Regions from separate parts of the Mesorhizobium sp. M5C.F.Ca.ET.164.01.1.1 genome, predicted to be linked through region 1. Evidence: predicted binding sites of a transcription regulator. Region 1 holds the regulator's gene; each other region holds the start of a gene.
The links. Region 1 encodes LexA, which represses DNA repair genes until DNA is damaged. Its sites were predicted from a motif close to TGTTCNNNNTGTGTTCNG; they were not measured.

Region 1 (5,155 bases):
TGATGCCATCCTGATCATCATGGCGAGCGTCGATGACGCCGTGGCCAGCGAACTCGAAACGACGGCGTTCGAACTCGGCATGGACGCGCTGGTCGAAGTGCATGACGAGGCCGAGACGGAACGCGCGCTGAAACTGTCATCGCGGCTGATCGGCATCAACAACCGCAATCTCCGGACGTTCGAAACCAGCATCGAGACCTCGGAGCGGCTCGCGAAGATGGTGCCGGCAGACCGCCTGCTGGTCAGCGAGAGCGGTATTTTCTCGCACGAAGACTGCCGCAGGCTGGAAAAAAGCGGCATTGTTACCTTCCTCGTCGGCGAAAGCCTGATGCGGCAACAGGACGTGGCCACTGCGACCCACCTGCTTTTGACGGGCAAGGCGCCGGCTCATGCATCGGCCCGAAGATCGGATTCGATTTTTGGAGAGCACGATGCGTAGATTTAGAGGGTTAGAGCGTACTTTGTGCGTCCAAACGGACGCACGTCGCTCTAAGGCTGACTGACGATGACGGCCGCCCTCACCCATCTTGCCGCACAGGGTGAAGCCAACATGGTCGATGTCGGCGACAAGGCTGAGACGACGCGCACGGCGATCGCCCAGGGTCTTGTCTCGATGCTGCCGGAGACGCTGAAAATGATTCTCGACGGCGATGCCAAGAAGGGCGACGTGCTGGGCACGGCGCGCATCGCCGGCATCATGGCGGCCAAGAGGACGCATGAGCTGATCCCGCTCTGCCATCCGCTGCTGTTGACCAAGGTATCCGTTGACATCGAACCGGACGCGACGCTGCCAGGCCTGAAGGTCACGGCGCTAGCCCGCGTCACAGGTAAGACCGGCGTCGAGATGGAAGCGCTGACCGCCGTCTCGGTCGCCTGCCTGACCATCTATGACATGGCCAAGGCGGTCGACCGCGCCATGGTGATCTCGGGCATTAGGCTGGTGGAAAAGACCGGCGGCAAATCCGGCGACTACAAGGCGGACGCCAAGGGGGCAGGCCAATAATGGCACTGCTTCCGGTCGCCGAGGCGCTCGAGCGCCTGCTTGAGGATGCTGCGCCCTTGCAAGCTGAATGCGTCGCCCTTATGGACGCCGCCGACCGCGTGCTGGCGGAGCCGCTTCTGGCGCTCCGCACCCAGCCGCCGTTCGACGCGTCCGCCATGGACGGCTACGCCGTGCGGGCCGAGGACGTCGCGTTCGTGCCCGCAAGACTTTCGGTGATCGGCATGGCGCCAGCCGGACGCGGCTTTGCCGGAACAGTCGGCCCGGCGCAGGCCGTGCGCATCTTCACCGGCGCGCCGCTTCCTGCAGGCGCCGACACCATCGTCATCCAGGAGAATGCCAGGGATCTCGGCGGCGGCAGCGTCGAAGTGACCGCGTCGACGGTCGAAGGCCGCAACATCCGCCGCCTCGGGCTCGATTTCTCGAAGGGCGACGTTCTGCTGGAGAAAGGCCGCCCGCTTGATCCGGCGGCATTGTCGCTGGCGGCGTCGGCCAACCACCCGCAGGTCAGCGTGGTGAAACGGCCGCTGGTCGCCATCATCGCCACCGGCGACGAATTGCTGCCGCCGGGCAGCAACCTTGGCCCCGACCAGATCATCTCGTCCAATGCCTATGGCGTCGCCGCCGCGGCCCGCTCGGTCGGCGCCAGCGCGCTCGATCTCGGCATCGCCCCCGACCGCAAGGAGGCGATCGCCACGCTGGTGAAACAAGCGGTCGACGCAGGCGCCGACGTCATCGTCACGCTGGGCGGCGCCTCGGTCGGCGACCATGACCTGGTCCATGACGTGCTGACCGGTGAAGGCATGACGCTCGATTTCTGGAAAATCGCCATGCGGCCCGGCAAGCCGCTGATGTTCGGGCGGATGGGCGACATCCGCTGCATCGGCCTGCCTGGCAATCCGGTGGCGAGCCTGGTCTGCACGCAGCTCTTTCTGAAGCCGCTGCTTGCGCGGCTCGGCGGCCGCGCCTTCCGGCAGGACATGCGTCAGGCGCGGCTCGGCGCCGCCATGTCGGCCAACGATCTCAGGCAGGACTATGTACGCGCGGTGGTGAAGGAAGAAGCCGGCACGCCACTGGCAACCCCGTTCGGCATCCAGGATTCCTCGATGCTCAAAATGCTGGCCGACGCCAACGGGCTGATCGTGCGCGAGCCATTCGCTCCCCCAGCCGCGACGGGAGCCGCGTGCAGCGTGCTGATGCTACGCTGAACAAAACGTCAACACATTCATTAAACTTTAAACGGTTGCGGAACACAACTGGAACAGATAGTGTTTGTTCTGGGTTTGTTTTTCTGATTCTGTTGGGGGTTGCGATGCTGACACGCAAACAACATGAACTGCTGATGTTCATCCACGAGCGGCTGAAGGAAAGCGGCATTCCGCCCTCGTTCGACGAGATGAAGGAAGCGCTCGACCTCGCCTCCAAGTCGGGGATCCATCGGCTGATCACGGCGCTGGAGGAGCGCGGTTTCATTCGCCGCCTGCCTAACCGGGCCCGCGCGCTGGAGGTGCTGCGCCTGCCTGATTCGATCGCGCCCGGCCTCAATGCGGCGCGCAAATTCTCGCCAAGCGTCATTCAGGGCAGCCTTGGGCAGGGCAGCCTCGGACGACAGATCAAACCGGCGCCTTCGCGCCTGCCCGCGGCCGGCAATGACGACGACGTCGTTGCCACCATCTCCATACCGGTGATGGGCCGCATCGCTGCCGGTGTGCCGATCGACGCCATCCAGCACCAGACGCATTCGATCTCGGTACCACCGGACATGATCACCGGCGGCACGCACTACGCACTGGAGGTCAAGGGTGATTCGATGATCGAGGCCGGCATTTTCGACGGCGACACGGTCATCATCCGCAACGCCGACACCGCCCAGCCTGGCGAGATCATCGTCGCCTTGGTCGACGAGGAGGAAGCGACGCTGAAGCGGTTCCGCCGCAAGGGCGCCTCGATCGCACTGGAAGCCGCCAATCCGGCCTATGAGACGCGCATCTTCGGGCCGGACCGGGTCAAGGTGCAAGGCAAGCTCGTCGGACTGATCCGGCGTTACTGAGCGGCAGGCTTGTTGGGTTTCTCGGCCCTGCGGTATGGCGGCAAGCCCCTCGCCTCGCGCGAAAATCTCCGCTGCTCGTGCCAAGGCCTATATGGCTGTCTGACGGCAAAACGGATTTCTGCGCGCGTCGTCGCTGATAGCGGATCGAAGAAGACAGCGGCACTGCCCATGCGAGCGAGCTGCCGTTTGGTAACGACGAGAACCAGCGGATTGCGGCAGGGATCATAATAGGCTGTGGCATCGTCGATGACGATCAAATCCGCAAACGCACAGGCTGGCCGTGCGGTTTTGCGGTCGTCGGCGAGTGCGATGATCGCGCCGGACGGGTGCCGGGCGAGGCACAGGCCGGCAGTGCAGTAGAAGGGCGCTCCCGGCGGCAGGTCGGCCGGGTCGGCGATGTCGAACCGCACGTCTCCTTTTTCGAATGTCTCTGGCTCGACAATGGTCGCTGAAACCAGCGCATGTTTCCAGTTGTCGGTGGTGAATTCGTTCGAACGAACCCGGTTGACGGCAAGTTCGCCGCCGCCGATCGGCAGCGCCACCAGATGCGCATCTTCCGAAATCAGCACATCGGGGGTGCGCGTGTCGGAAATCGTCAGCAGGCCGGCGAGCGCAAAGGGAAGTGCCGCAAGCCGCAACCATGTCGTCGCCATCGTGGCGATGACCAGGGCGACCGTCACCAGCAGAACCGACTGCAACGAGATCAGCCCGACTGCATCGACCGGCGACCGCTCGGAAATCCATCCCGATATTGCGATCATGGCCGTCAGTCCCTTGCCCATCATGTAGAGGAAAGGTCCGTCGAAGCCGAAAGGCATTGCCAGAGCGCTGAGGACGGCCAGGAACATGACGACCGTGACGATTGGCATGACCGCCAGATTGGCGAACAGGCTAAGCGGCGATACGCGCTGGAAGTGCCAGATGGCGAAGAGCGCGGTGGCGCTGCCGGCAATGATGGAGGTCATTGCGATGGTACCTGTCCCAGCGGCGAGTTTTCGCGTGACGAAAGCGACCGGCGACCGTCGCTGTGGCGGCGCCGTGGCCCTGTCGGTACGATAGTCGGACCAGCCGGCATAGGCGCCCACGAGAGCAGCAGTCGCGGCGAAGGACATCTGGAAGCTTGGGCCGACCACCTCGTGCGGCGAAACGACGATGACGGCGATGGCAGAAATCGTCAGATTGCGCATGGTAAGTGCCGCTCGGTCGAACAGCACGGCGACAAGCATTACCGCCAGCATGATGAAGCTGCGTTCAGCCGCGACCACGATACCGGAAAAAATGAGATAGGCAGCGATGGAAAGGAGTGCGGCAGCAGCCGCATATTTTTTGACCGGCCGGCGTGACGAAAAATCGGGAAACAGCGCAAAGACGCCGCGCAGCAATCCCATGATCGTGCCGGCGACAAGCGCCATGTGCAGGCCGGAAATCGAGATGATGTGGTAGATGCCGGTGCGCCGCATCGATTCGTTTATCTCTTCGGGAATGCCGGCACGCACGCCGACCATCAGTGCGGCGGCAATCTCCCCCTCGGCGCCACCAATGCTGTCCCTGATATGGTCGGCAATGTTTTCGCGCGCCTTTTCGATCGAAGAAGAAAGGCGCGCGGCGAACGGCGCATCCTCGGAAACGACGATCTTCGGATTGCCGAGGAAAAAGCCACTGGCACCGATACCGGCGAAATAGCTGTCAAAGGAGAAGTCATAACTGTCCGGCCTAACCGGGCCAGTCGGAGGCAAAAGCCTCACATAACCAGTTGCCACCGAGCCTGCAGTCATCTCAGCGGGAATTTTGCGTGCCGAAACCCTGACACGTCCCGGTGCATAACGCAGTGTCGGCCGGGCGGTCGACATCACGTCGATGGTCAGTCTGATCCGGCCGTTCGCCATCTGATCGAGCCTAACGACACGGCCGGTGAGCTGGGTCTGGATTTCCGAACCGAGCATCTGCGTTCCCGCGCGCCAGGTTTCAACCTTGGCGGCGAGAACACCGAGTGCGCACAGCAACGCTGCCATGAAGCACAGATGCGTCTTGCGCCATGAGCGGGTGACAGCCGCACACAATGCCGTGAGGACCACGACGGCAATGGGCTGCGGAAAGTCCGGTTC
Region 2 (5,155 bases), on a different contig from region 1:
CTTTCGCAGACCGAGATCGCCGGCTCGACCTTCAACACCGCCTTTCTCGCTGCTCTTGCCGCTGATGCGGACTTTTCGGCAGGCGATGTCGATACCGGCCTGATCGGCAGGCATCAGCGAGCGCTGACCGCAGTCCCGCCGCCGAGCAGCGAGATCGTCGCCGCAGCCGCATTTGCGGCGTCCGGCGCCGGGGCTCAGGCGCCGTCCAACGATCCGTGGTCGTCGCTTGCCGGTTATTCGCATTTCCACACTGTTCCGCGGCGCACGCGGCTACGATACGGCGATGGTGAGATCGTCGCGCTTGTGTCGGTGCGGCCGGACAAGCGCTTCCAAGTGGCGCTGGACGCACCTTATGACAGCGCCAGTCCGCTCGATCTTCGCGCCGCCCCTCGCCTCGCCCGCTGGCCAGGCCATGTCACTGTCTTTTCGGGCGCCATCGGCTACAGCTTCGCGGTGCCGGACCCGCTGGCGAGGGCCGACGAAATCGCCGCCGGCTCTGACAGCCTGCGCGCGCCGATGCCGGGCCTGGTCAAGCTGGTGCGCGCGGCAAGAGGCGACGCCGTCATCAAGGGTCAGCCGCTGTTGATCCTGGAAGCGATGAAGATGGAGCACACCATTTCCGCCACTCATGACGGGACGATCGCCGAGATCGCAGCGGAGGGCGCACAAGTCACCGACGGGACCGTGCTGGTGCGTTTTGCCGAGGAAGCCCACGTCTGACCGCTGTTCCTTCATCCACGAGGCGACGTCCAAGACACGCGCCACAAACGCGTGCCCAAATTGAAAATGGCCGGGTCTGCCCCGGCCATCTCCGATGGTCTCTAGGCGACGCCGGCGATTACGGCTGGATCGGCGCGTATTTGCCGTCGTGCCACTGGTTGATGTCGTAGCTGACGTTCTTGAGGTCGCCCTTTTCATCGAAAGTGACAGGGCCGACGACGGTGCTGATCGGCTCACCATTCTTCAGCGCTTCGGCAACCTTGGCCGGGTCGTCGCTGCCGGCGCGCTTGATACCCTCGGCAAAGGCCTGGATCACGGCATAGGAGAACAGCGTGAAGCCCTCGGGCACGAAGCCGCCCGCCTTGATCTTTTCGATGGCTTCCTTGGCTTCGGGCTTCGCCTGCGGATCCGACGGGAAGACAAACATGGTGCCTTCGCCGGCCGGACCGGCGACCTGCCAGAATTCCGGCGTGGCGATCGAGTCCGGCATGATCAGCTGATACTTCAGGTTCTGTTCCGCCGACTGGCGCAGGATGAGGCCGGCTTCGGGGTGGTAGCCGCCGAAATAGACCACATCCGCCTTCAGGTCCTTGAGCTTTGTGACAAGCGCCGCGTAGTCTTTTTCACCGGCGTTGATGCCCTCGTAAAGGATCTCTTTGAGACCGTTCTGGTTCATCGTTGCCTTGACGGCGTCGGCGACGCCCTGCCCATAGGCGCTCTTGTCGTGCATGATAACGACGTTCTTGCCGGCATACTTCTTGGCGATCCATGGACCGATGAAAGCGCCCTGCGCATCGTCGCGCGTATAAAGGCGCATGATCGTCGGCCAGCCGGCTTTCGCGGCCGCGTCGGTCAGCTCTGGATTCGACGAAGCCGGACTCATCATCAGCGCCCCGGCTTCGGCATAGACGGCCGAGGCCGGAATGCTCGAGCCCGAGCAGGCATGCCCATCGACGAACTTGACGCCGTTGGCAATGATGCGGTTGGCGACCGAAACCGCCTGTTTCGGATCGCACTGGTCATCCTGGACGTCGAGCTTGATCTGGCGGCCTTCGACACCTCCAGCCGCGTTGATCGCGTCGGCCGCCGCTTGCGCTCCCTGCTTGAACTGGTCGCCGATGGTGGCAAGCTGTCCGGTCATTGGTCCGACCACCGAAAAGGTGATGTCTTCGGCGAACGCAACCGGCGCGCTCATCATCAGGCCGACTATGGCCACGCTCAAAATACCCAACTTTTTCATGGTAATACAACTCCTCCACTCTCGCGCGACCGCTCCGGCCGCGCCTCTTCCAGAGTGGCCGGGAGAATCTCACCCTTCGCCAAGCCTGTCTAGGCGCATCGGCGGCACTCAGTTGGGCCTGAAGCCTTTCTGTTTGACCATGATCTTCTCCAAAAACCGGTTTCCACTTTTGGGATCATGGTCAGAAAACGCAAAAGCCGCGCCTGCCTTGTTCCGGCCGGTCGCGGCTTTGTCGATCGAACAATCCCGAACGCTCACGCGCCCGAAAACCGCTCGCCTTCCCTGTCCGTCGCGCAGCCTGGCTGTATCCGGCCTGCCGCGTTCTTGTCATTGTTGGTTCGACCGTCTTGCGCGGCCTTATTCTTGCCGGTCCGGCCGTCTTGGGCGGCCTTGACCTGAAGCGTCCCTGTCGGTGATCTCGGTGCCTGATGAACTCAGGGCCAACTTAGTGCATCGTCATCCATTCGCGGGCTTCGCGCAGTGCCCTGGCGATCTCGACCTTCGACATGGCGGCCGACAATTCCGAGCGCAGTTCCGCAGCGCGGACCGAACCCTTGATCGCAGCAATATTGAACCATTTGTGGGCGGCGACGACATCGGTCTCGCAGTCGCGGCCGGTCGCATACATCATGCCCAGTTCGAAAAGAATGTCGGCCTGGGCAGTTGCACCCATGGCGCCGAAGCCGGCTTCAGGCATCTCAAAACGTGCCATTTCAATCCCCTGTTCTAGCCCCTGTCAGGCTCCCGAGAGCTGCCTCGTTCTGTCCCTTGGTATCTGTTGGTAAACCTTGGGGGTGGCCGCTCTTTCGATGTTTTCGAGAATGAACCGGAGGCTTGAATCCGTCGTTAAGTGGCGTGCTTAATTTGAGGAAAACAAAGCTAAAACAAGAGGTAAACGCGAGAATTCGTTAAGGATGCAAAGCCAGCAATTTCGCTGGTTTGCACTAAATTTGACGAAAATTTGCGAGGCGAAGATCAAGACTCCGCTAACCACGGGAGACAAAGATGGAGTTGCGAACGTTTCATTTCTCACCGATGAGACCGCTTCGGGCGACCAGAAAATCCTGAAGTCTTCCGCTGCGGCACCGCTTTTGTTTTGCCGGGACGTGAATTAGCTTACGTTTGCGTAAAAGGCAGACCGGCGGGCGGAACATCCGGCCGGATTTCCACAGGGAGGACAAACATGTTTCGCAAAATCAGCATGGCCTTGGCGGCCACATTGATCATGGCCGGCGCGGCTTGGGCCGATCCGATCGAAGGCAACTGGAAAACGCAGGCCGGCGCGACCGCCGCCATCGCGGGCGGCAGCGGCGCATTTTCCATCACACTCAAATCTGGCAAGTTTGCCGGTAAGCGCATCGGTTCGTTTAAGGTGTCCGGCGCCAATAAATATACGGGCACCATAACCGACCCGGAGACCGACAAGACCTATTCGGGCAAGGCCTCGGTCTCAGGCGCTTCGCTCAAGATGAGCGGCTGCGTGCTCGGCGGGCTGATTTGCAAGAGCCAGACTTGGCACAAGCTCTGATCGTTTCCACCGCCATAAATTGAAAAACGGGGCCGCGAAGGCCCCGTTTTTGTTTGCGCCGTCTGTTTGAGACACCGGATCGATCGGGCGGGCCGCGCCTTCTGCGCCCTAAGCTAACAGCAATTTTTGTGCATCCTTCGTCCCTGTCATCAAGATCTGGGGGGCAGCAAGACTGCGGGCCGGCAGCAAGACTGCGAAGACGCTCGTGGCCGGCGACCGCGCGGTGGCGGCGGGCACTCAACACTCCGTCGATAAATTTGAACCGCAGATGAACGCCGGCATCAGAACCGGTTCAGTTGCATTAGGGCATTCTCATGCGTGTTGAAGGAGACACCACGCAATGTTCGCCCGCCGCTTCACCATCGTCTGCCTGCTGATGAGCCTGTTCGGCATGTTGTTCGCCATCCTGGTTGCCGAGGCCGGCCGCCCCGCCCGTGCCTGGGATGAAGCCAGCTCCAATGCCTGCCGGTTCGGTTGCATGAACCAATTTCGCCGCTGAACCGACAAAGACCCGAGAGAGAGAAAAAAAGCAAAAGCCATGAACCGCATCGTCGCCAACACCCTCAAGGCCCTTCGGCTTCTGCCGCGGGCGGCGCTCATCCTGACGGTCCTTGCAGCGCCGGTTCTGGCCGTGCCCACGATGCGCGCCGATGCCGGCTCGACGATCGAAGCGCCGGCGTTGAAGAAGAAGGGCGTCGGCTTTGTGCTGTTGGTCAGCCTGCGGCGAGGCTAGGCCAATCGGCCTTCATTGAATCCATTCAATAATGAAAAACGACCCTTTGGCCCCTCCCAACCGTATGGCCAAGCCTCTATATTGGGTCATGGAAAAGCGAATCTATCCCCAAGCCATAGACTCAGTCGTGATGCCGGAGCCGTTTGGCCGGCAGATCTTCAATGATGCCGGAAAGGCCGTCGCGGCCCTGCAGGCCCTCTACGACCGCAACACCAAATTCCTGCGCGATTCGTTTACGGCGCTCGCCGCAGGCGGCGACAACAACAAGCGCTACCGGGCCTTTTACCCCGAGGTCGGCGTCACCACGACTTCGTTCACCCAGATCGACTCGCGGCAGGCTTACGGCCATATGCCGACGCCTGGGCATTTCTCGACCACCATAACCCAGCCCGCCCTTTTCGAACGCTATCTCATTGAACAGCTTCGCCTGATCATGCGCAATCACGGCGTTCCGGTCACGGTTTCGGAATCGACGACGCCCATTCCGCTGCATTTCGCGTTCCTGGAAGGCTCCCATGTCGACGGCGCGGCAGCCGAGCGCATCAGGCGGCCGATCCGTGACCTGTTCGACGTGCCGGATCTCGACGGCACCGACGACCAGATCGCCAACGGCACGTTCGAAGTGGCTTTAGGCGAAGCCAGGCCGCTGGCGGCGTTCACGGCGCAACGCATCGACTACTCGCTGCACCGGATGTCGCACTATACGGCGACCAGTCCCCAGCATTTTCAGAATTTCGTGCTGTTCACCAACTACCAGTTCTACATCGACGAATTCGTCGCCCGTGCGGATGAGCTAATGGCGAAAGGCGGCGGCGGATACGTCGAATTCGTTGAGCCGGGAAATGTCGTCACCAAGGCTGGACAAAGCGCGCCTAGCCATGGCGTGGCGCCGCCGCGCCTGCCGCAGATGCCGGCCTATCATCTGAAGAAGCCG
Region 3 (5,155 bases), on a different contig from region 1:
CGGGCTCCGGCTCCTCGACCAATGAGGAGATGATCTGCTTGGCTCCGAAAGGTTCGGCGAGCGTCGCGGCCAGGGTCATCACCTCGATGCCGAAACCGGGATCGACAGTTTCGATGCGGTCGGTCAGGAGGCGGGTCAGCCGTTTGACATCGCGCACTGGCACTGCGGTGCCAACGCGAATGGCTTCGATGCGGTTGTCGACGCGGTGAAGCAGCAGGTCCAACCGGCGGGCGCCGAGCCCCTTGGCCTCAAGCGCCTCACAGAGGGTTGCGACGAGCTTGCCGGTATAGCGGGCTATGGTCTCGGCGGCGCCGATCGGCTCGCCGAAGGCCCGGCGAACCTCGATGAGTTCGGGAGAGCGGGCGGGCTCGAAAGGTTCGCTGCGCCGCCCCATCGCCTGGTCCAGGCGACGGCCGAGTTCAGGCCCGAAGCGAAGGGTGAGAGAGGCGCGCGGAGCCGCCTCGACTTCGCATCCGCTCGAAGCCGAGCGTGAGCAGGCCTTCGACGATATCGTGGGGAAGCCGCAGGGCACCGATCGGAAGGGCGCGCATAATCGCCGGGGCTTGCCCCAATGGCGCGACGAAGGTCGGCCGGGCGAGGAAGCGCGCGCAGGCATGAGCGGCGCCCCACGTGTCCGCGACAGCGGCGCGCGCCTCGATACCGGAGGCCGCCATGCGCGAGACCAGTCCCTCGAGCATGGCGTCTTCACCGCCATGCAGATGGTCGGCGCCCGTGGTGTCGATGATGAGCCCATCGGGCGGATCGGCGGCGACGATCGGAGCATAGCGCAGCGACCAAAGTGCCATTCTATCGAGCGCCTCGGCATCGCCGGCTGCATCCAGGTCGAAGCTCTGCAGGTTGGACACCAGCACCTGGGCCTTGCTCGCCGGCATGCCCATGCGCAGGCCGGCCGCGCGCGCCGCTGCGTCCGCAGCGAGCACGAGCCGCCGGTTTCCCTGCCGGCCGAGCATGACGATCGGGGTTTCAGCCGATGGCGCGGACTGGCCCATTGCGCGTCGCAGGCGATCGGTCGGCCAGGTCGGAAAATAGAGCGAGACGACCCTTGTCATCGCAGGCTTCCACTTCAAAATCGGCGCTTTCTCCCGCCCGTACCCGGATCAGCTCGAGCTGCCAGCGAGCGCGGCCGATACCGGGGACCGGCAAGGGACGGGAGGGGAGCGCGGTGACCCGCCAGCGGGTGACCGCGGCGGTTGGTTGTCCAAAATCGGTCGCTTCGGTTTGTCGTCGCCAACGGCGGATGGCGATGCCGATGGCGCCGGAGGCTTCGGCGGCGAGTTGCAGTCGGCGGGAGGCGGTCATCGAGAGGCGTGCCAGTTCGGCAACGACGGCGCCTAGACCGCCATGGCGAAGCCCTTCTTCGAAGCAGGCGAGCACGGAAGCTTCGTCGCCCGCCTCGACATAGACGACACGGCCCGGCAACAGCCCAGCCTGGGCGAGGGCAGGGGCGAAGAGATCCTGCCGGGGACGCACCAGAGCACCTTCCCTTTGGCGCGCGCAGCAATCCCGGCGGCAAAGAGCGCCGCCGCGGCGCCATCGATCGCCCCGTTGCGGCCCCCGGCAACGTCGTGCAGCGCCCCGAGCGCCAGCCCGCCTCCCGGCAAGACCTTGTCGATCCTGGGAACGCCGAAGGGAAGCGTCGCACGGTTGCGCGCCGGCCCGCCTTCGAGGCGCGCGACTCGCTCGCGAAGCGCGGCGATAGCAGGGCTGGCGGCCGGCTGACCCATGAACGAAACACTCTCAAACTGTCTTCCCAATGGATTTCGGGGCTGATATGTTCCTTATTTGTTCTCTTCGGTGTCCGAGAGTCAATCGGACTCGTTGCGCCGCTCCGAGAGTTGATCCCAGACTCCCCCTGATCGAGGTGTGGTCTATCTTGATATGCCGCAGGTGATGCAGGGACGGCGAAGTGGGCGAGCGAAGCGACAGGGACCAACAAGTTGATGCGCCGCGGGAAGGCACGGCCATCCTTCGCAAGATCATCCATGTCGACATGGATGCCTTCTTCGCCTCGGTCGAACAGCGCGACAATCCCGACCTGCGCGGCAAGCCTGTGGCGGTCGGCGGCTCGGCCGCGCGCGGTATGGTAGCCGCTGCGAGCTACGAGGCCAGAAAGTTCGGGGTCCGATCCGCCATGCCCTCGATCACGGCGAAGCGCAAATGCCCCGAGCTCATCTTCGTGCCGCCGCGCTTTGACGCCTATCGCGCCGTCTCCCAGCAGATCCACGCGATCTTTGCCGAGCACACGCCACTCATCGAACCGCTCTCGCTCGACGAGGCCTATCTCGACGTCACCGACAATCTGCAGGGCATCCCGGTCGCCACGACGATCGCGGAAATGATCCGGGCCAAGATCAAGGCCGAAACCGGGCTGACTGCTTCGGCCGGCGTCAGCTACAACAAATTCCTGGCCAAGCTCGCCTCCGGCCAGAACAAGCCCGATGGGCTGTTCGTCATCACCCCGAAGCAGGGTCCCGCCTTTGTCGAGGCCTTGCCCGTACGGAAATTTCATGGTGTTGGCCCGGCGACTGCTGACAAAATGGCTCGGCTGGGCATCGAAACCGGCGCCGACCTGCGCGCACAGAGCCTGGCGTTCCTGGAGGAGAAGTTCGGGAAGGCGGGTCCGTACTATTACTGGATCGCCCGGGGCATCGACGAACGCCCAGTGCGGGCCGACCGCGAGCGCAAGTCCGTGGGGGCCGAAGACACCTTTGCGAGCGATTTGTTTGACCTCGAAAGTGCTCGCAAGGAGCTGGCGCCATTGGTCGGTAAGGTGTGGCGCTATTGCGAGGAAAGATCGATACAGGGTCGCACGGTGACATTGAAGGTGAAATTCGCCGACTTCCAGCAGATCACGCGCAGCCGCACGATCGGAGGCGTCATCGAGGGCGAAGCCGACCTAGCGACCGTCAGCGGCACCCTTCTCGATCAGGTATTTCCTGTCAGCAAGGGGATCCGCCTGCTCGGGGTGACACTTTCAAATCTAAATGGAACGCGAACCGAGGCCGATAGGCAGATGTCGCTCACGATCTAGGACTGGCTGCAGTTATCGGACTGCTTTTCGGATCCGCTCTGTCAGCGTTTGTTCGACATCGAAATAGCCCTTCCACGCGTCCGACTCCTGAGCCCGGGCGGCGGCAGTGAAAACGTCAAATGCGCTGGCACTCTTGAATGTCGGCAGCTCATCCCAAGTGACGGGTACGGCGCACGACGCACCGGACCGCGCGCGTGTCGACCACGGGCAAATTGCCGTGGCGCCCTGTCCGTTGCGCAGATAGTCGATGAACATGCGGCCCTTGCGTCTCGCCTTGCTCATATTCGCGACGAAGCGGGACGGATCGGTGCGGGCCAGCAGTTCGGCGAAGTCCTGGCAGAAGCCCTTGACCATTTCCCAGTCAGCCTCGGGAACGAGTGGCACGACCACGTGGACGCCCTTGCCACCTGATAACAGCGGCCAGGATTGGAGGCCGAGTGCCTCGAGAACGCCGCGGATGTCCAGCGCGGCCTGCTTGACGTCACCAAAGCCCAGGGCCTCGTCGGGGTCGATGTCGAAGATTATCCTGTGCGGCAAGTCTGGCTGCTGGCGAAGGCTTCCCCAGACGTGGAATTCAAGCACGTTCATCTGGACGCCGGCGATGAGGCCCGCCAGGTCATCGACCCACAGGATGCGGCTCTCCTTGCCGGACATCTTCTCCAACTGGCCGTCATGGATGGCCTTGGGCATGCCAGGCAGCTTGTGCTTCTGAAAAAAGGTCTGCTGCAGGTCGCCGTTGGTGTCGCGCACCAGCGATAGCGGCCGATCCTGGATATGCGGCAACATCTTCTCGGCGACCGCGGCGTAGTAGGCGGCGAGCGTTGCCTTTGTCACCGCAGTGCCGGGATACATCAGCTTGTCGGGATGGGTCAGGGTCACGCCAACCGCGCGGGCGATCTCCTTGCCCATAGCGGGATCCAGATTGGCCGTGGCGGCGGATGCGACGGTCTTGGGCGTTTCCATCACCACCTGGTCGGCGCGCTTGTCTTCGCGCATACCTTGGAAGCTCGGGTGACGCAGGCTGCCGTCCGGTGTCACCTCGGAATAGGTGACTTCGGCGACGAGTTCGGGATTCACCCACCTGGCGCGGCGCGCGATGTCGCGCGGCACGGATGCGAAGGCGGGCTTATCCAGAGGCCGCTTCTCCAACTGCGCGAGTATGGATTTGCGCATCGCCTCGGTGAACCCGGTGCCGACGCGGCCGCGGTAGATCAGCTTGCCGTTTTCGTAAGTGCCTAGGATCAGCGAGGCCATGCCACGGCCGGTGTCGCTTGGGCGGTAGCCACCGACCACGAATTCCTGTCGTTTCGTGCACTTGATCTTGAGCCAACTGGCGGTGCGGTCGCCGACATAGCGACTGTCCGCGCGCTTGGCGATGATACCCTCGTGGCCGCCGGCGCACATGGTGTCGAAGATCTTCTTGCCGTTGTCGGCGATATGGCTGGAAAACTGCAGGCTGTCGTCAGGGTCCCTCTCGCCCAGCAGTTCCGCAAGCCGTTCCTTGCGCTCGAGCAGGGGCCGGCTGGACAGATCCTCGCCGTTCAATTCCAGCAGGTCGAAGGCATAGAACTTGAGTGGCATGCCCGCGGCGATGCCGGTCTTCAGCATCGAGAAGTTGGTGCGGCCCTTGCTGTCAATCGCCATGATCTCGCCGTCGATCAGAGCTGAGCCCTTGGTGAGCGCCTGAAGTGGCGGCAGGATCACCTTGAACTGGCGGGTCCAGTCGTGGCCGTTGCGCGTGTAGACGACGACTTCAGATTCCGAGATGGCGACCTGGGCGCGATAGCCGTCGAACTTCATTTCGAAGAGCCAATTGGCACCGACCGGTATGTCGTCGGTCAGCGTGCAGAGTTGGAACGGACGAAACTGCGGTAGGGGGTATTTCGGGGTAGATTCTGAGTCCCTGCGCCGTGCGCGCTTTTTGGGGAGGCCAGCCTCTACGGCCGACATGGAGAGCCCGAATACATAGTACGATTCAATACTCTGCCCTGGGTTTCAGTTCCACACTGCGCGCCGATGAATTGAACCGGAAGAGTCCGGCCGCGTTGTTGGGAAATTGAAACGCAATCCTTGGAAAAAGAAATGGCTACGACTCAAACAACT
Region 4 (5,155 bases), on a different contig from region 1:
TCGCCGGCAACGGCGCTCTCCACTGCAACGCCATCCCTGACCAGCGCCTGAACAATGCCTTCCGCTTGCTCGGTGTCGTAGCCGAGAAACTCGGTCGCGCCCGCATTCTCGCGCACCGCGAACCAGACGGTCTCGGTAGCCGCGTCGCCGGAGCCGGCCCAGCTCTTGCGCGCCTCGGCCTTCTGCCGCTCCATCGCTGCATTGAAGCCGTCGAGGTCGACCGAAACCCCGCGCGGGCGCAGTGCGTCCTGAGTGAGGTCGAGCGGGAAGCCATAGGTGTCGTAGAGCTTGAACGCTGTCTCGCCGTCAAGCCGGTCGCCGCTGCCGAGCGTCTCGGTCGCGTCGGCAAGCAGGCCGAGGCCGCGCGCCAGCGTCTTGCGGAAGCGCGTTTCCTCGAGCTTCAGCGTCTCTGATATCAGCGGCTGGCCGCGCACCAGTTCGGGATAGGCTTGACCCATCTCGCGCACCAGCGCCGGCACCAGCCGCCACATCAGCGGATCACGGGCGCCCAAAAGCTGCGCATGGCGCATGGCGCGGCGCATGATGCGACGCAGCACGTAGCCGCGGCCTTCGTTCGACGGCAGCACGCCGTCAGCGATGAGGAAGCTCGATGCGCGCAGGTGATCGGCAATGACGCGGTGGCTCGCCCGGTTCTTGCCTTCCGCCTTGACGCCGGTCGCCTCTTCCGAGGCACGGATCAGCGCCTTGAACAGGTCGATGTCATAATTGTCGTGCTCACCCTGCAGGACGGCGGCGATGCGCTCCAGCCCCATGCCGGTGTCGATCGACGGGCGCGGCAGTTCGATCCGCTCCGCCTTCGTCACCTGCTCGAACTGCATGAAGACGAGGTTCCATATCTCGATGAAACGGTCGCCGTCCTCATCCGCGCTGCCGGGCGGGCCGCCCGGAATGTCGGCGCCATGGTCGTAGAAGATTTCCGAGCACGGGCCGCAGGGACCGGTATCGCCCATCGCCCAGAAATTGTCGCTGGTGGCGATCCGGATGATCCTGTCCTCCGGCAGCCCGGCGATCTTCTTCCAGAAGCCCGCGGCCGCGTCGTCGGTATGGTAGACGGTCACCAGAAGCCTGTCCTTGGCGATGCCGAACTCGCGGGTGATCAGGTTCCAGGCAAGCTCGATGGCGCGCTCCTTGAAATAATCGCCGTACGAGAAATTGCCGAGCATCTCGAAGAAGGTGTGGTGACGGGCAGTGTAGCCGACATTGTCGAGGTCGTTGTGCTTGCCGCCGGCGCGCACGCATTTCTGCGAAGTCGTGGCGCGCGAATAGGGACGGGTTTCCAACCCGGTGAAGACGTTCTTGAACTGCACCATGCCAGCGTTGGTGAACATGAGCGTCGGGTCGTTGCGCGGCACCAGGGGGCTCGACGCCACGACCTCGTGACCCTCTTTGCGGAAATAGTCGAGAAATGCCGACCTGATCTCGTTGACGCCACTCATGAATACTGCCTTTTCGAGAGAACCGCCGATTGCCGGCGGAAAACAGACATGGCCTTTTAGCGGTCGCACCGCACCCTGTCCAGAAACACGGAATTGCTCCAAACCGTAGCCCTTGCCGGCTGTTCAGAATGACCGGAGCTACCGGCAAAAACGCAAACCGCCGGCCCAGGGCCGGCGGCATAAACACATCGATACACCAACTCAATTCGGGAAACGCGAACTCAAACGGGTAACTTTGACTGGCACAGCCTGTATCTTACATCGCGCCAGCTTCGTCCTCGAAACCGTCGCCGCCGCTCTCGGCGCCGCCATTTTCGAGGAATTTCTCGGCGATCAGCCCGGCATTCTGCCTCAGCGCCAGCTCGATCTCGCGTGCCGTGTCGGGATTGTCGCGCAGGAACAGTTTTGCGTTCTCGCGGCCCTGGCCGAGACGCTGCGAATTATAGGAGAACCAGGCACCGGACTTCTCGACCACGCCGGCCTTGACGCCGAGGTCGACCAGCTCACCGGTCTTGGACACGCCCTCGCCATACATGATGTCGAACTCGACCACCTTGAAGGGCGGCGCCAGCTTGTTCTTGACCACCTTGACGCGGGTCTGGTTGCCGACGACTTCGTCGCGGTCTTTGACCGAGCCGATGCGGCGAATGTCGAGGCGCACCGAAGCATAGAATTTCAGCGCGTTGCCGCCGGTCGTGGTCTCGGGCGAACCGAACATCACGCCGATCTTCATGCGGATTTGGTTGATGAAGATGACCATGGTGTTGGAGCGCGAGATCGAGGCGGTCAGCTTGCGCAGCGCCTGGCTCATCAGGCGGGCTTGCAGGCCGGGCAGCGAATCGCCCATTTCGCCCTCGATTTCGGCGCGCGGCGTCAGTGCCGCGACCGAATCGACCACCAGCACGTCGATGGCGCCGGAACGCACCAGCGTGTCGCAGATCTCCAGCGCCTGTTCGCCGGTATCGGGCTGCGAGATCAGCAGGTTTTCGAGGTCGACGCCAAGCTTGCGCGCATAGACCGGATCGAGCGCGTGCTCGGCATCGACAAAGGCGCAGATGCCGCCCTTCTTCTGGGCTTCGGCCACCGTGTGCAGCGCCAGCGTCGTCTTGCCCGAGCTTTCCGGCCCATAGATCTCGACGATGCGGCCGCGCGGCAGGCCGCCGACGCCAAGCGCGATGTCGAGGCCAAGTGAACCGGTCGGCACCGTTTCTATCTCGACGACCTGCTCGTTTGCGCCGAGCCGCATGATCGAGCCCTTGCCGAAGGCACGCTCGATTTGCGACAGCGCCGCATCCAGAGCCTTTGATTTATCCACTGCTTTGTCCTCTACAAGCCGCAAAGAATTCTGAGCCATGATACATCACCCCTTGGTCGTCAATGAAGGCCGGACAATCCGTAATCCTTATTAATTTGTACCTTTTTTGTTCTCGTCTGGCAAGGGCAGACAAACGATTGAAAAACAAAACAATATCCGGATTTGTTCTTTTTTTGTTTCGTGTTTTCACTCCCGGATGTATTCCGCTAGCCTCGCAGGATCGTGCTGGCATCTTACGAATCGCGCCTTCGGTTGCCGGGTTCCGCCGGACACCCTAGTCTTTGCCCGGCAACAGCAAAGGTCTCCTCCCAGGCATGATGAAGTCGCCGACAATCCTGGCCGTAGGCGGCGCCTATATAGATCGGCGCGGCCAGGTTTCGGGCGCCTTTGTGCCGGCGGCGTCGAATCCCGGCACGATGCGCGAGGATGTCGGCGGCGCCGTCTTCAATGCGCTGCGCGGCGCCGTGCGGCGCGGCGTCTCCGGCTCGCTGCTTTCGGTGCGCGGCGGCGATGTTCTGGCCGACACGGTCTCGCGCGCCATCGCTGCGGCCGGCATTGCCGATCTATCCGTGGTGTTCCTCGATCGCACGACGCCGAGCAACACGACGATAATCGACGGCGACGGCGCGCTGATCGTCGGCCTTGCCGACATGGCGCTCTACGACCTGGCGCTTGCCAAGCAGATCCGCCGTGCCAAGGTGCGCGAGGCGATCAGCACCGCCGATGCGGTCCTGTGCGACGCAAACCTGCCGTCGACCGCGCTGGAGCGACTGGTGGCGCTTGCCGCCGGCAAGCCGGTCTTCGCCCTCGCCACTTCACCAGACAAGGCGGTGCGGCTCGCGCCGGTGCTCGACAGTCTGGCGCTGGTCTTCATGAACCGGCGCGAGGCCATCGCCCTCGCCGATGGCGGTATCGGTGCCGCGGAGCAAGATATCGCCGACGGCTTGAGGCGCGCAGGCCTCAAAAGCGGCGTGGTGACGGCAGATGACGGTCCGGTGCTGGGTTTCGACGAAGCCGGCGCCTTCTCGATCCCGCCGCCAAGAAAGGTCACCGACGTCGCCGCCGATGTGCTGGCGGGCGCTACGGTCGCCGCTCTGTTGCGCGGCCTGACGCTGCGCGCGGCGCTGCGCGAAGGCGTTGCCGCCGCGATGCTCGCCGTCGAGAGCGCCGCCTTCACGAGCGCTATCTTTGCCGAGGCGCTGGCATTCGTGCCCGAGGCGTCAACCTGAAGCGATTATCTTAGGCTGAGCGGCTAGCGGACACACCTATTTGCCGGCGCGCAGCCCCGCCTCATAGGCCCGGCGCGCCCAGACCGCCATCTCATCCGGATCGTCGAAGGCGCTGTCGGGAATGCTCCAATACGGCATGGACACGAGCTTGCCGTGCCGCGAGCCGGTGTAGGTCCATTGCCGGCAGCCGGCCGCTTCGAATTCGGGCGCGCTTTCCGAGTCGGCCTTCAGCATCAATTCGCCACGGATGACGATGGCGACGATGACGCCGTCGAAGTAGATGCCCTTGCCGCCGAACATCTTGCGAATGCTGACCGGGCCGAGGCCTTCGAAAAGTTCGGCAATGCGTTCATTGTCCATGCCGCGATCATGGCACCCGGATTTCCCCTTGTCATCGCCGCAGCCGGCACCATCCTGACAAGTTGAAAACCAATTTCGTCGGAGTTTTTCATGCCGCTTTTGCTCAAAGGGTCCTGCCGGTGCAATGCTGTCCGCTTCGAGGTGGAAAGTCATACGCCGGTGCCGTTCATGTTGTGCTACTGCTCGATCTGCCGCAAGCAGCAGGGCGGCGGCGGTTTTGCCATCAATCTCGGCGCTAATTTCGATACGTTGAAAATCAAGGGCAAGCGCAACCTTGGCGTCTATCAAGCCGAGATCGAGGACGACGAGCATCCAGAATGCGAGATCTCGTCAGGCGAGCGGAATTTCTGCAGGAAATGCGGATCGGCACTGTGGCTCTACGACCCGACGTGGCCGGAACTGGTCCATCCCTTCGCCTCGGCGGTCGACACGGACCTGCCGAAACCGCCTGAAAAGGTGCACCTCATGCTGAAATACAAGGCGAACTGGGTAGAGCCCGAAATCGGCAAGGACGACAAGGTCTTCGATATTTATCCGGAAGAATCGATCGCCGGATGGCACAAACGAACGGGAATGTGGGTGGATTAGGTCCTTCTCCCCGTTTACGGGGAGAAGATGCCGGCAGGCAGATGAGGGCAGCGCAAATGTTGCAGAGGCCGGCTCTGCCCCTCATCCGGCCCTTCGGGCCACCTTCTCCCGTAAACGGGGAGAAGGGAAGATCAGGCCGAAGCGCGCGCCTCGGCCAGAGCCTTCAAATCGGCCGGCTTGAGCTCAACCGATTCGCCGCAGCCGCA

Region 2: the regulator LexA is predicted to act here: its motif matches at 2,830-2,847, upstream of EN807_RS19820 (sel1 repeat family protein).
Region 3: the regulator LexA is predicted to act here: its motif matches at 1,794-1,811, upstream of dinB (DNA polymerase IV).
Region 4: the regulator LexA is predicted to act here: its motif matches at 2,936-2,953, upstream of recA (recombinase RecA).

The regions. Positions count from the first base shown of each region.
Region 1 is NZ_SRTG01000007.1:226,652-231,806, reverse strand. Features, by position in the region: gene trpC (indole-3-glycerol phosphate synthase TrpC) at 1-439, shown strand, start outside; gene moaC (cyclic pyranopterin monophosphate synthase MoaC) at 506-1,003, shown strand; gene glp (gephyrin-like molybdotransferase Glp) at 1,003-2,208, shown strand; gene lexA (transcriptional repressor LexA) at 2,313-3,050, shown strand; gene EN807_RS28095 (ComEC/Rec2 family competence protein) at 3,044-5,155, opposite strand, start outside.
Region 2 is NZ_SRTG01000002.1:661,248-666,402, reverse strand. Features, by position in the region: gene EN807_RS19830 (acetyl/propionyl/methylcrotonyl-CoA carboxylase subunit alpha) at 1-720, shown strand, start outside; gene EN807_RS19825 (branched-chain amino acid ABC transporter substrate-binding protein) at 839-1,960, opposite strand; gene EN807_RS19820 (sel1 repeat family protein) at 2,406-2,672, opposite strand; gene EN807_RS19815 (DUF2147 domain-containing protein) at 3,144-3,488, shown strand; gene EN807_RS35610 (hypothetical protein) at 3,829-3,987, shown strand; gene EN807_RS19810 (hypothetical protein) at 4,027-4,221, shown strand; gene EN807_RS19805 (AMP nucleosidase) at 4,352-5,155, shown strand, end outside.
Region 3 is NZ_SRTG01000009.1:81,951-87,105, reverse strand. Features, by position in the region: partial or broken gene EN807_RS29690 (DNA polymerase Y family protein) at 1-1,070, opposite strand, end outside; partial or broken gene EN807_RS29685 (ImuA family protein) at 985-1,745, opposite strand; gene dinB (DNA polymerase IV) at 2,012-3,052, shown strand; gene ligD (DNA ligase D) at 3,065-5,002, opposite strand; gene EN807_RS29670 (DUF3606 domain-containing protein) at 5,135-5,155, shown strand, end outside.
Region 4 is NZ_SRTG01000008.1:165,601-170,755, forward strand. Features, by position in the region: gene alaS (alanine--tRNA ligase) at 1-1,457, opposite strand, end outside; gene recA (recombinase RecA) at 1,714-2,811, opposite strand; gene EN807_RS29105 (carbohydrate kinase family protein) at 3,087-4,001, shown strand; gene EN807_RS29110 (TfoX/Sxy family protein) at 4,038-4,361, opposite strand; gene EN807_RS29115 (GFA family protein) at 4,452-4,949, shown strand; gene sufA (Fe-S cluster assembly scaffold SufA) at 5,081-5,155, opposite strand, start outside.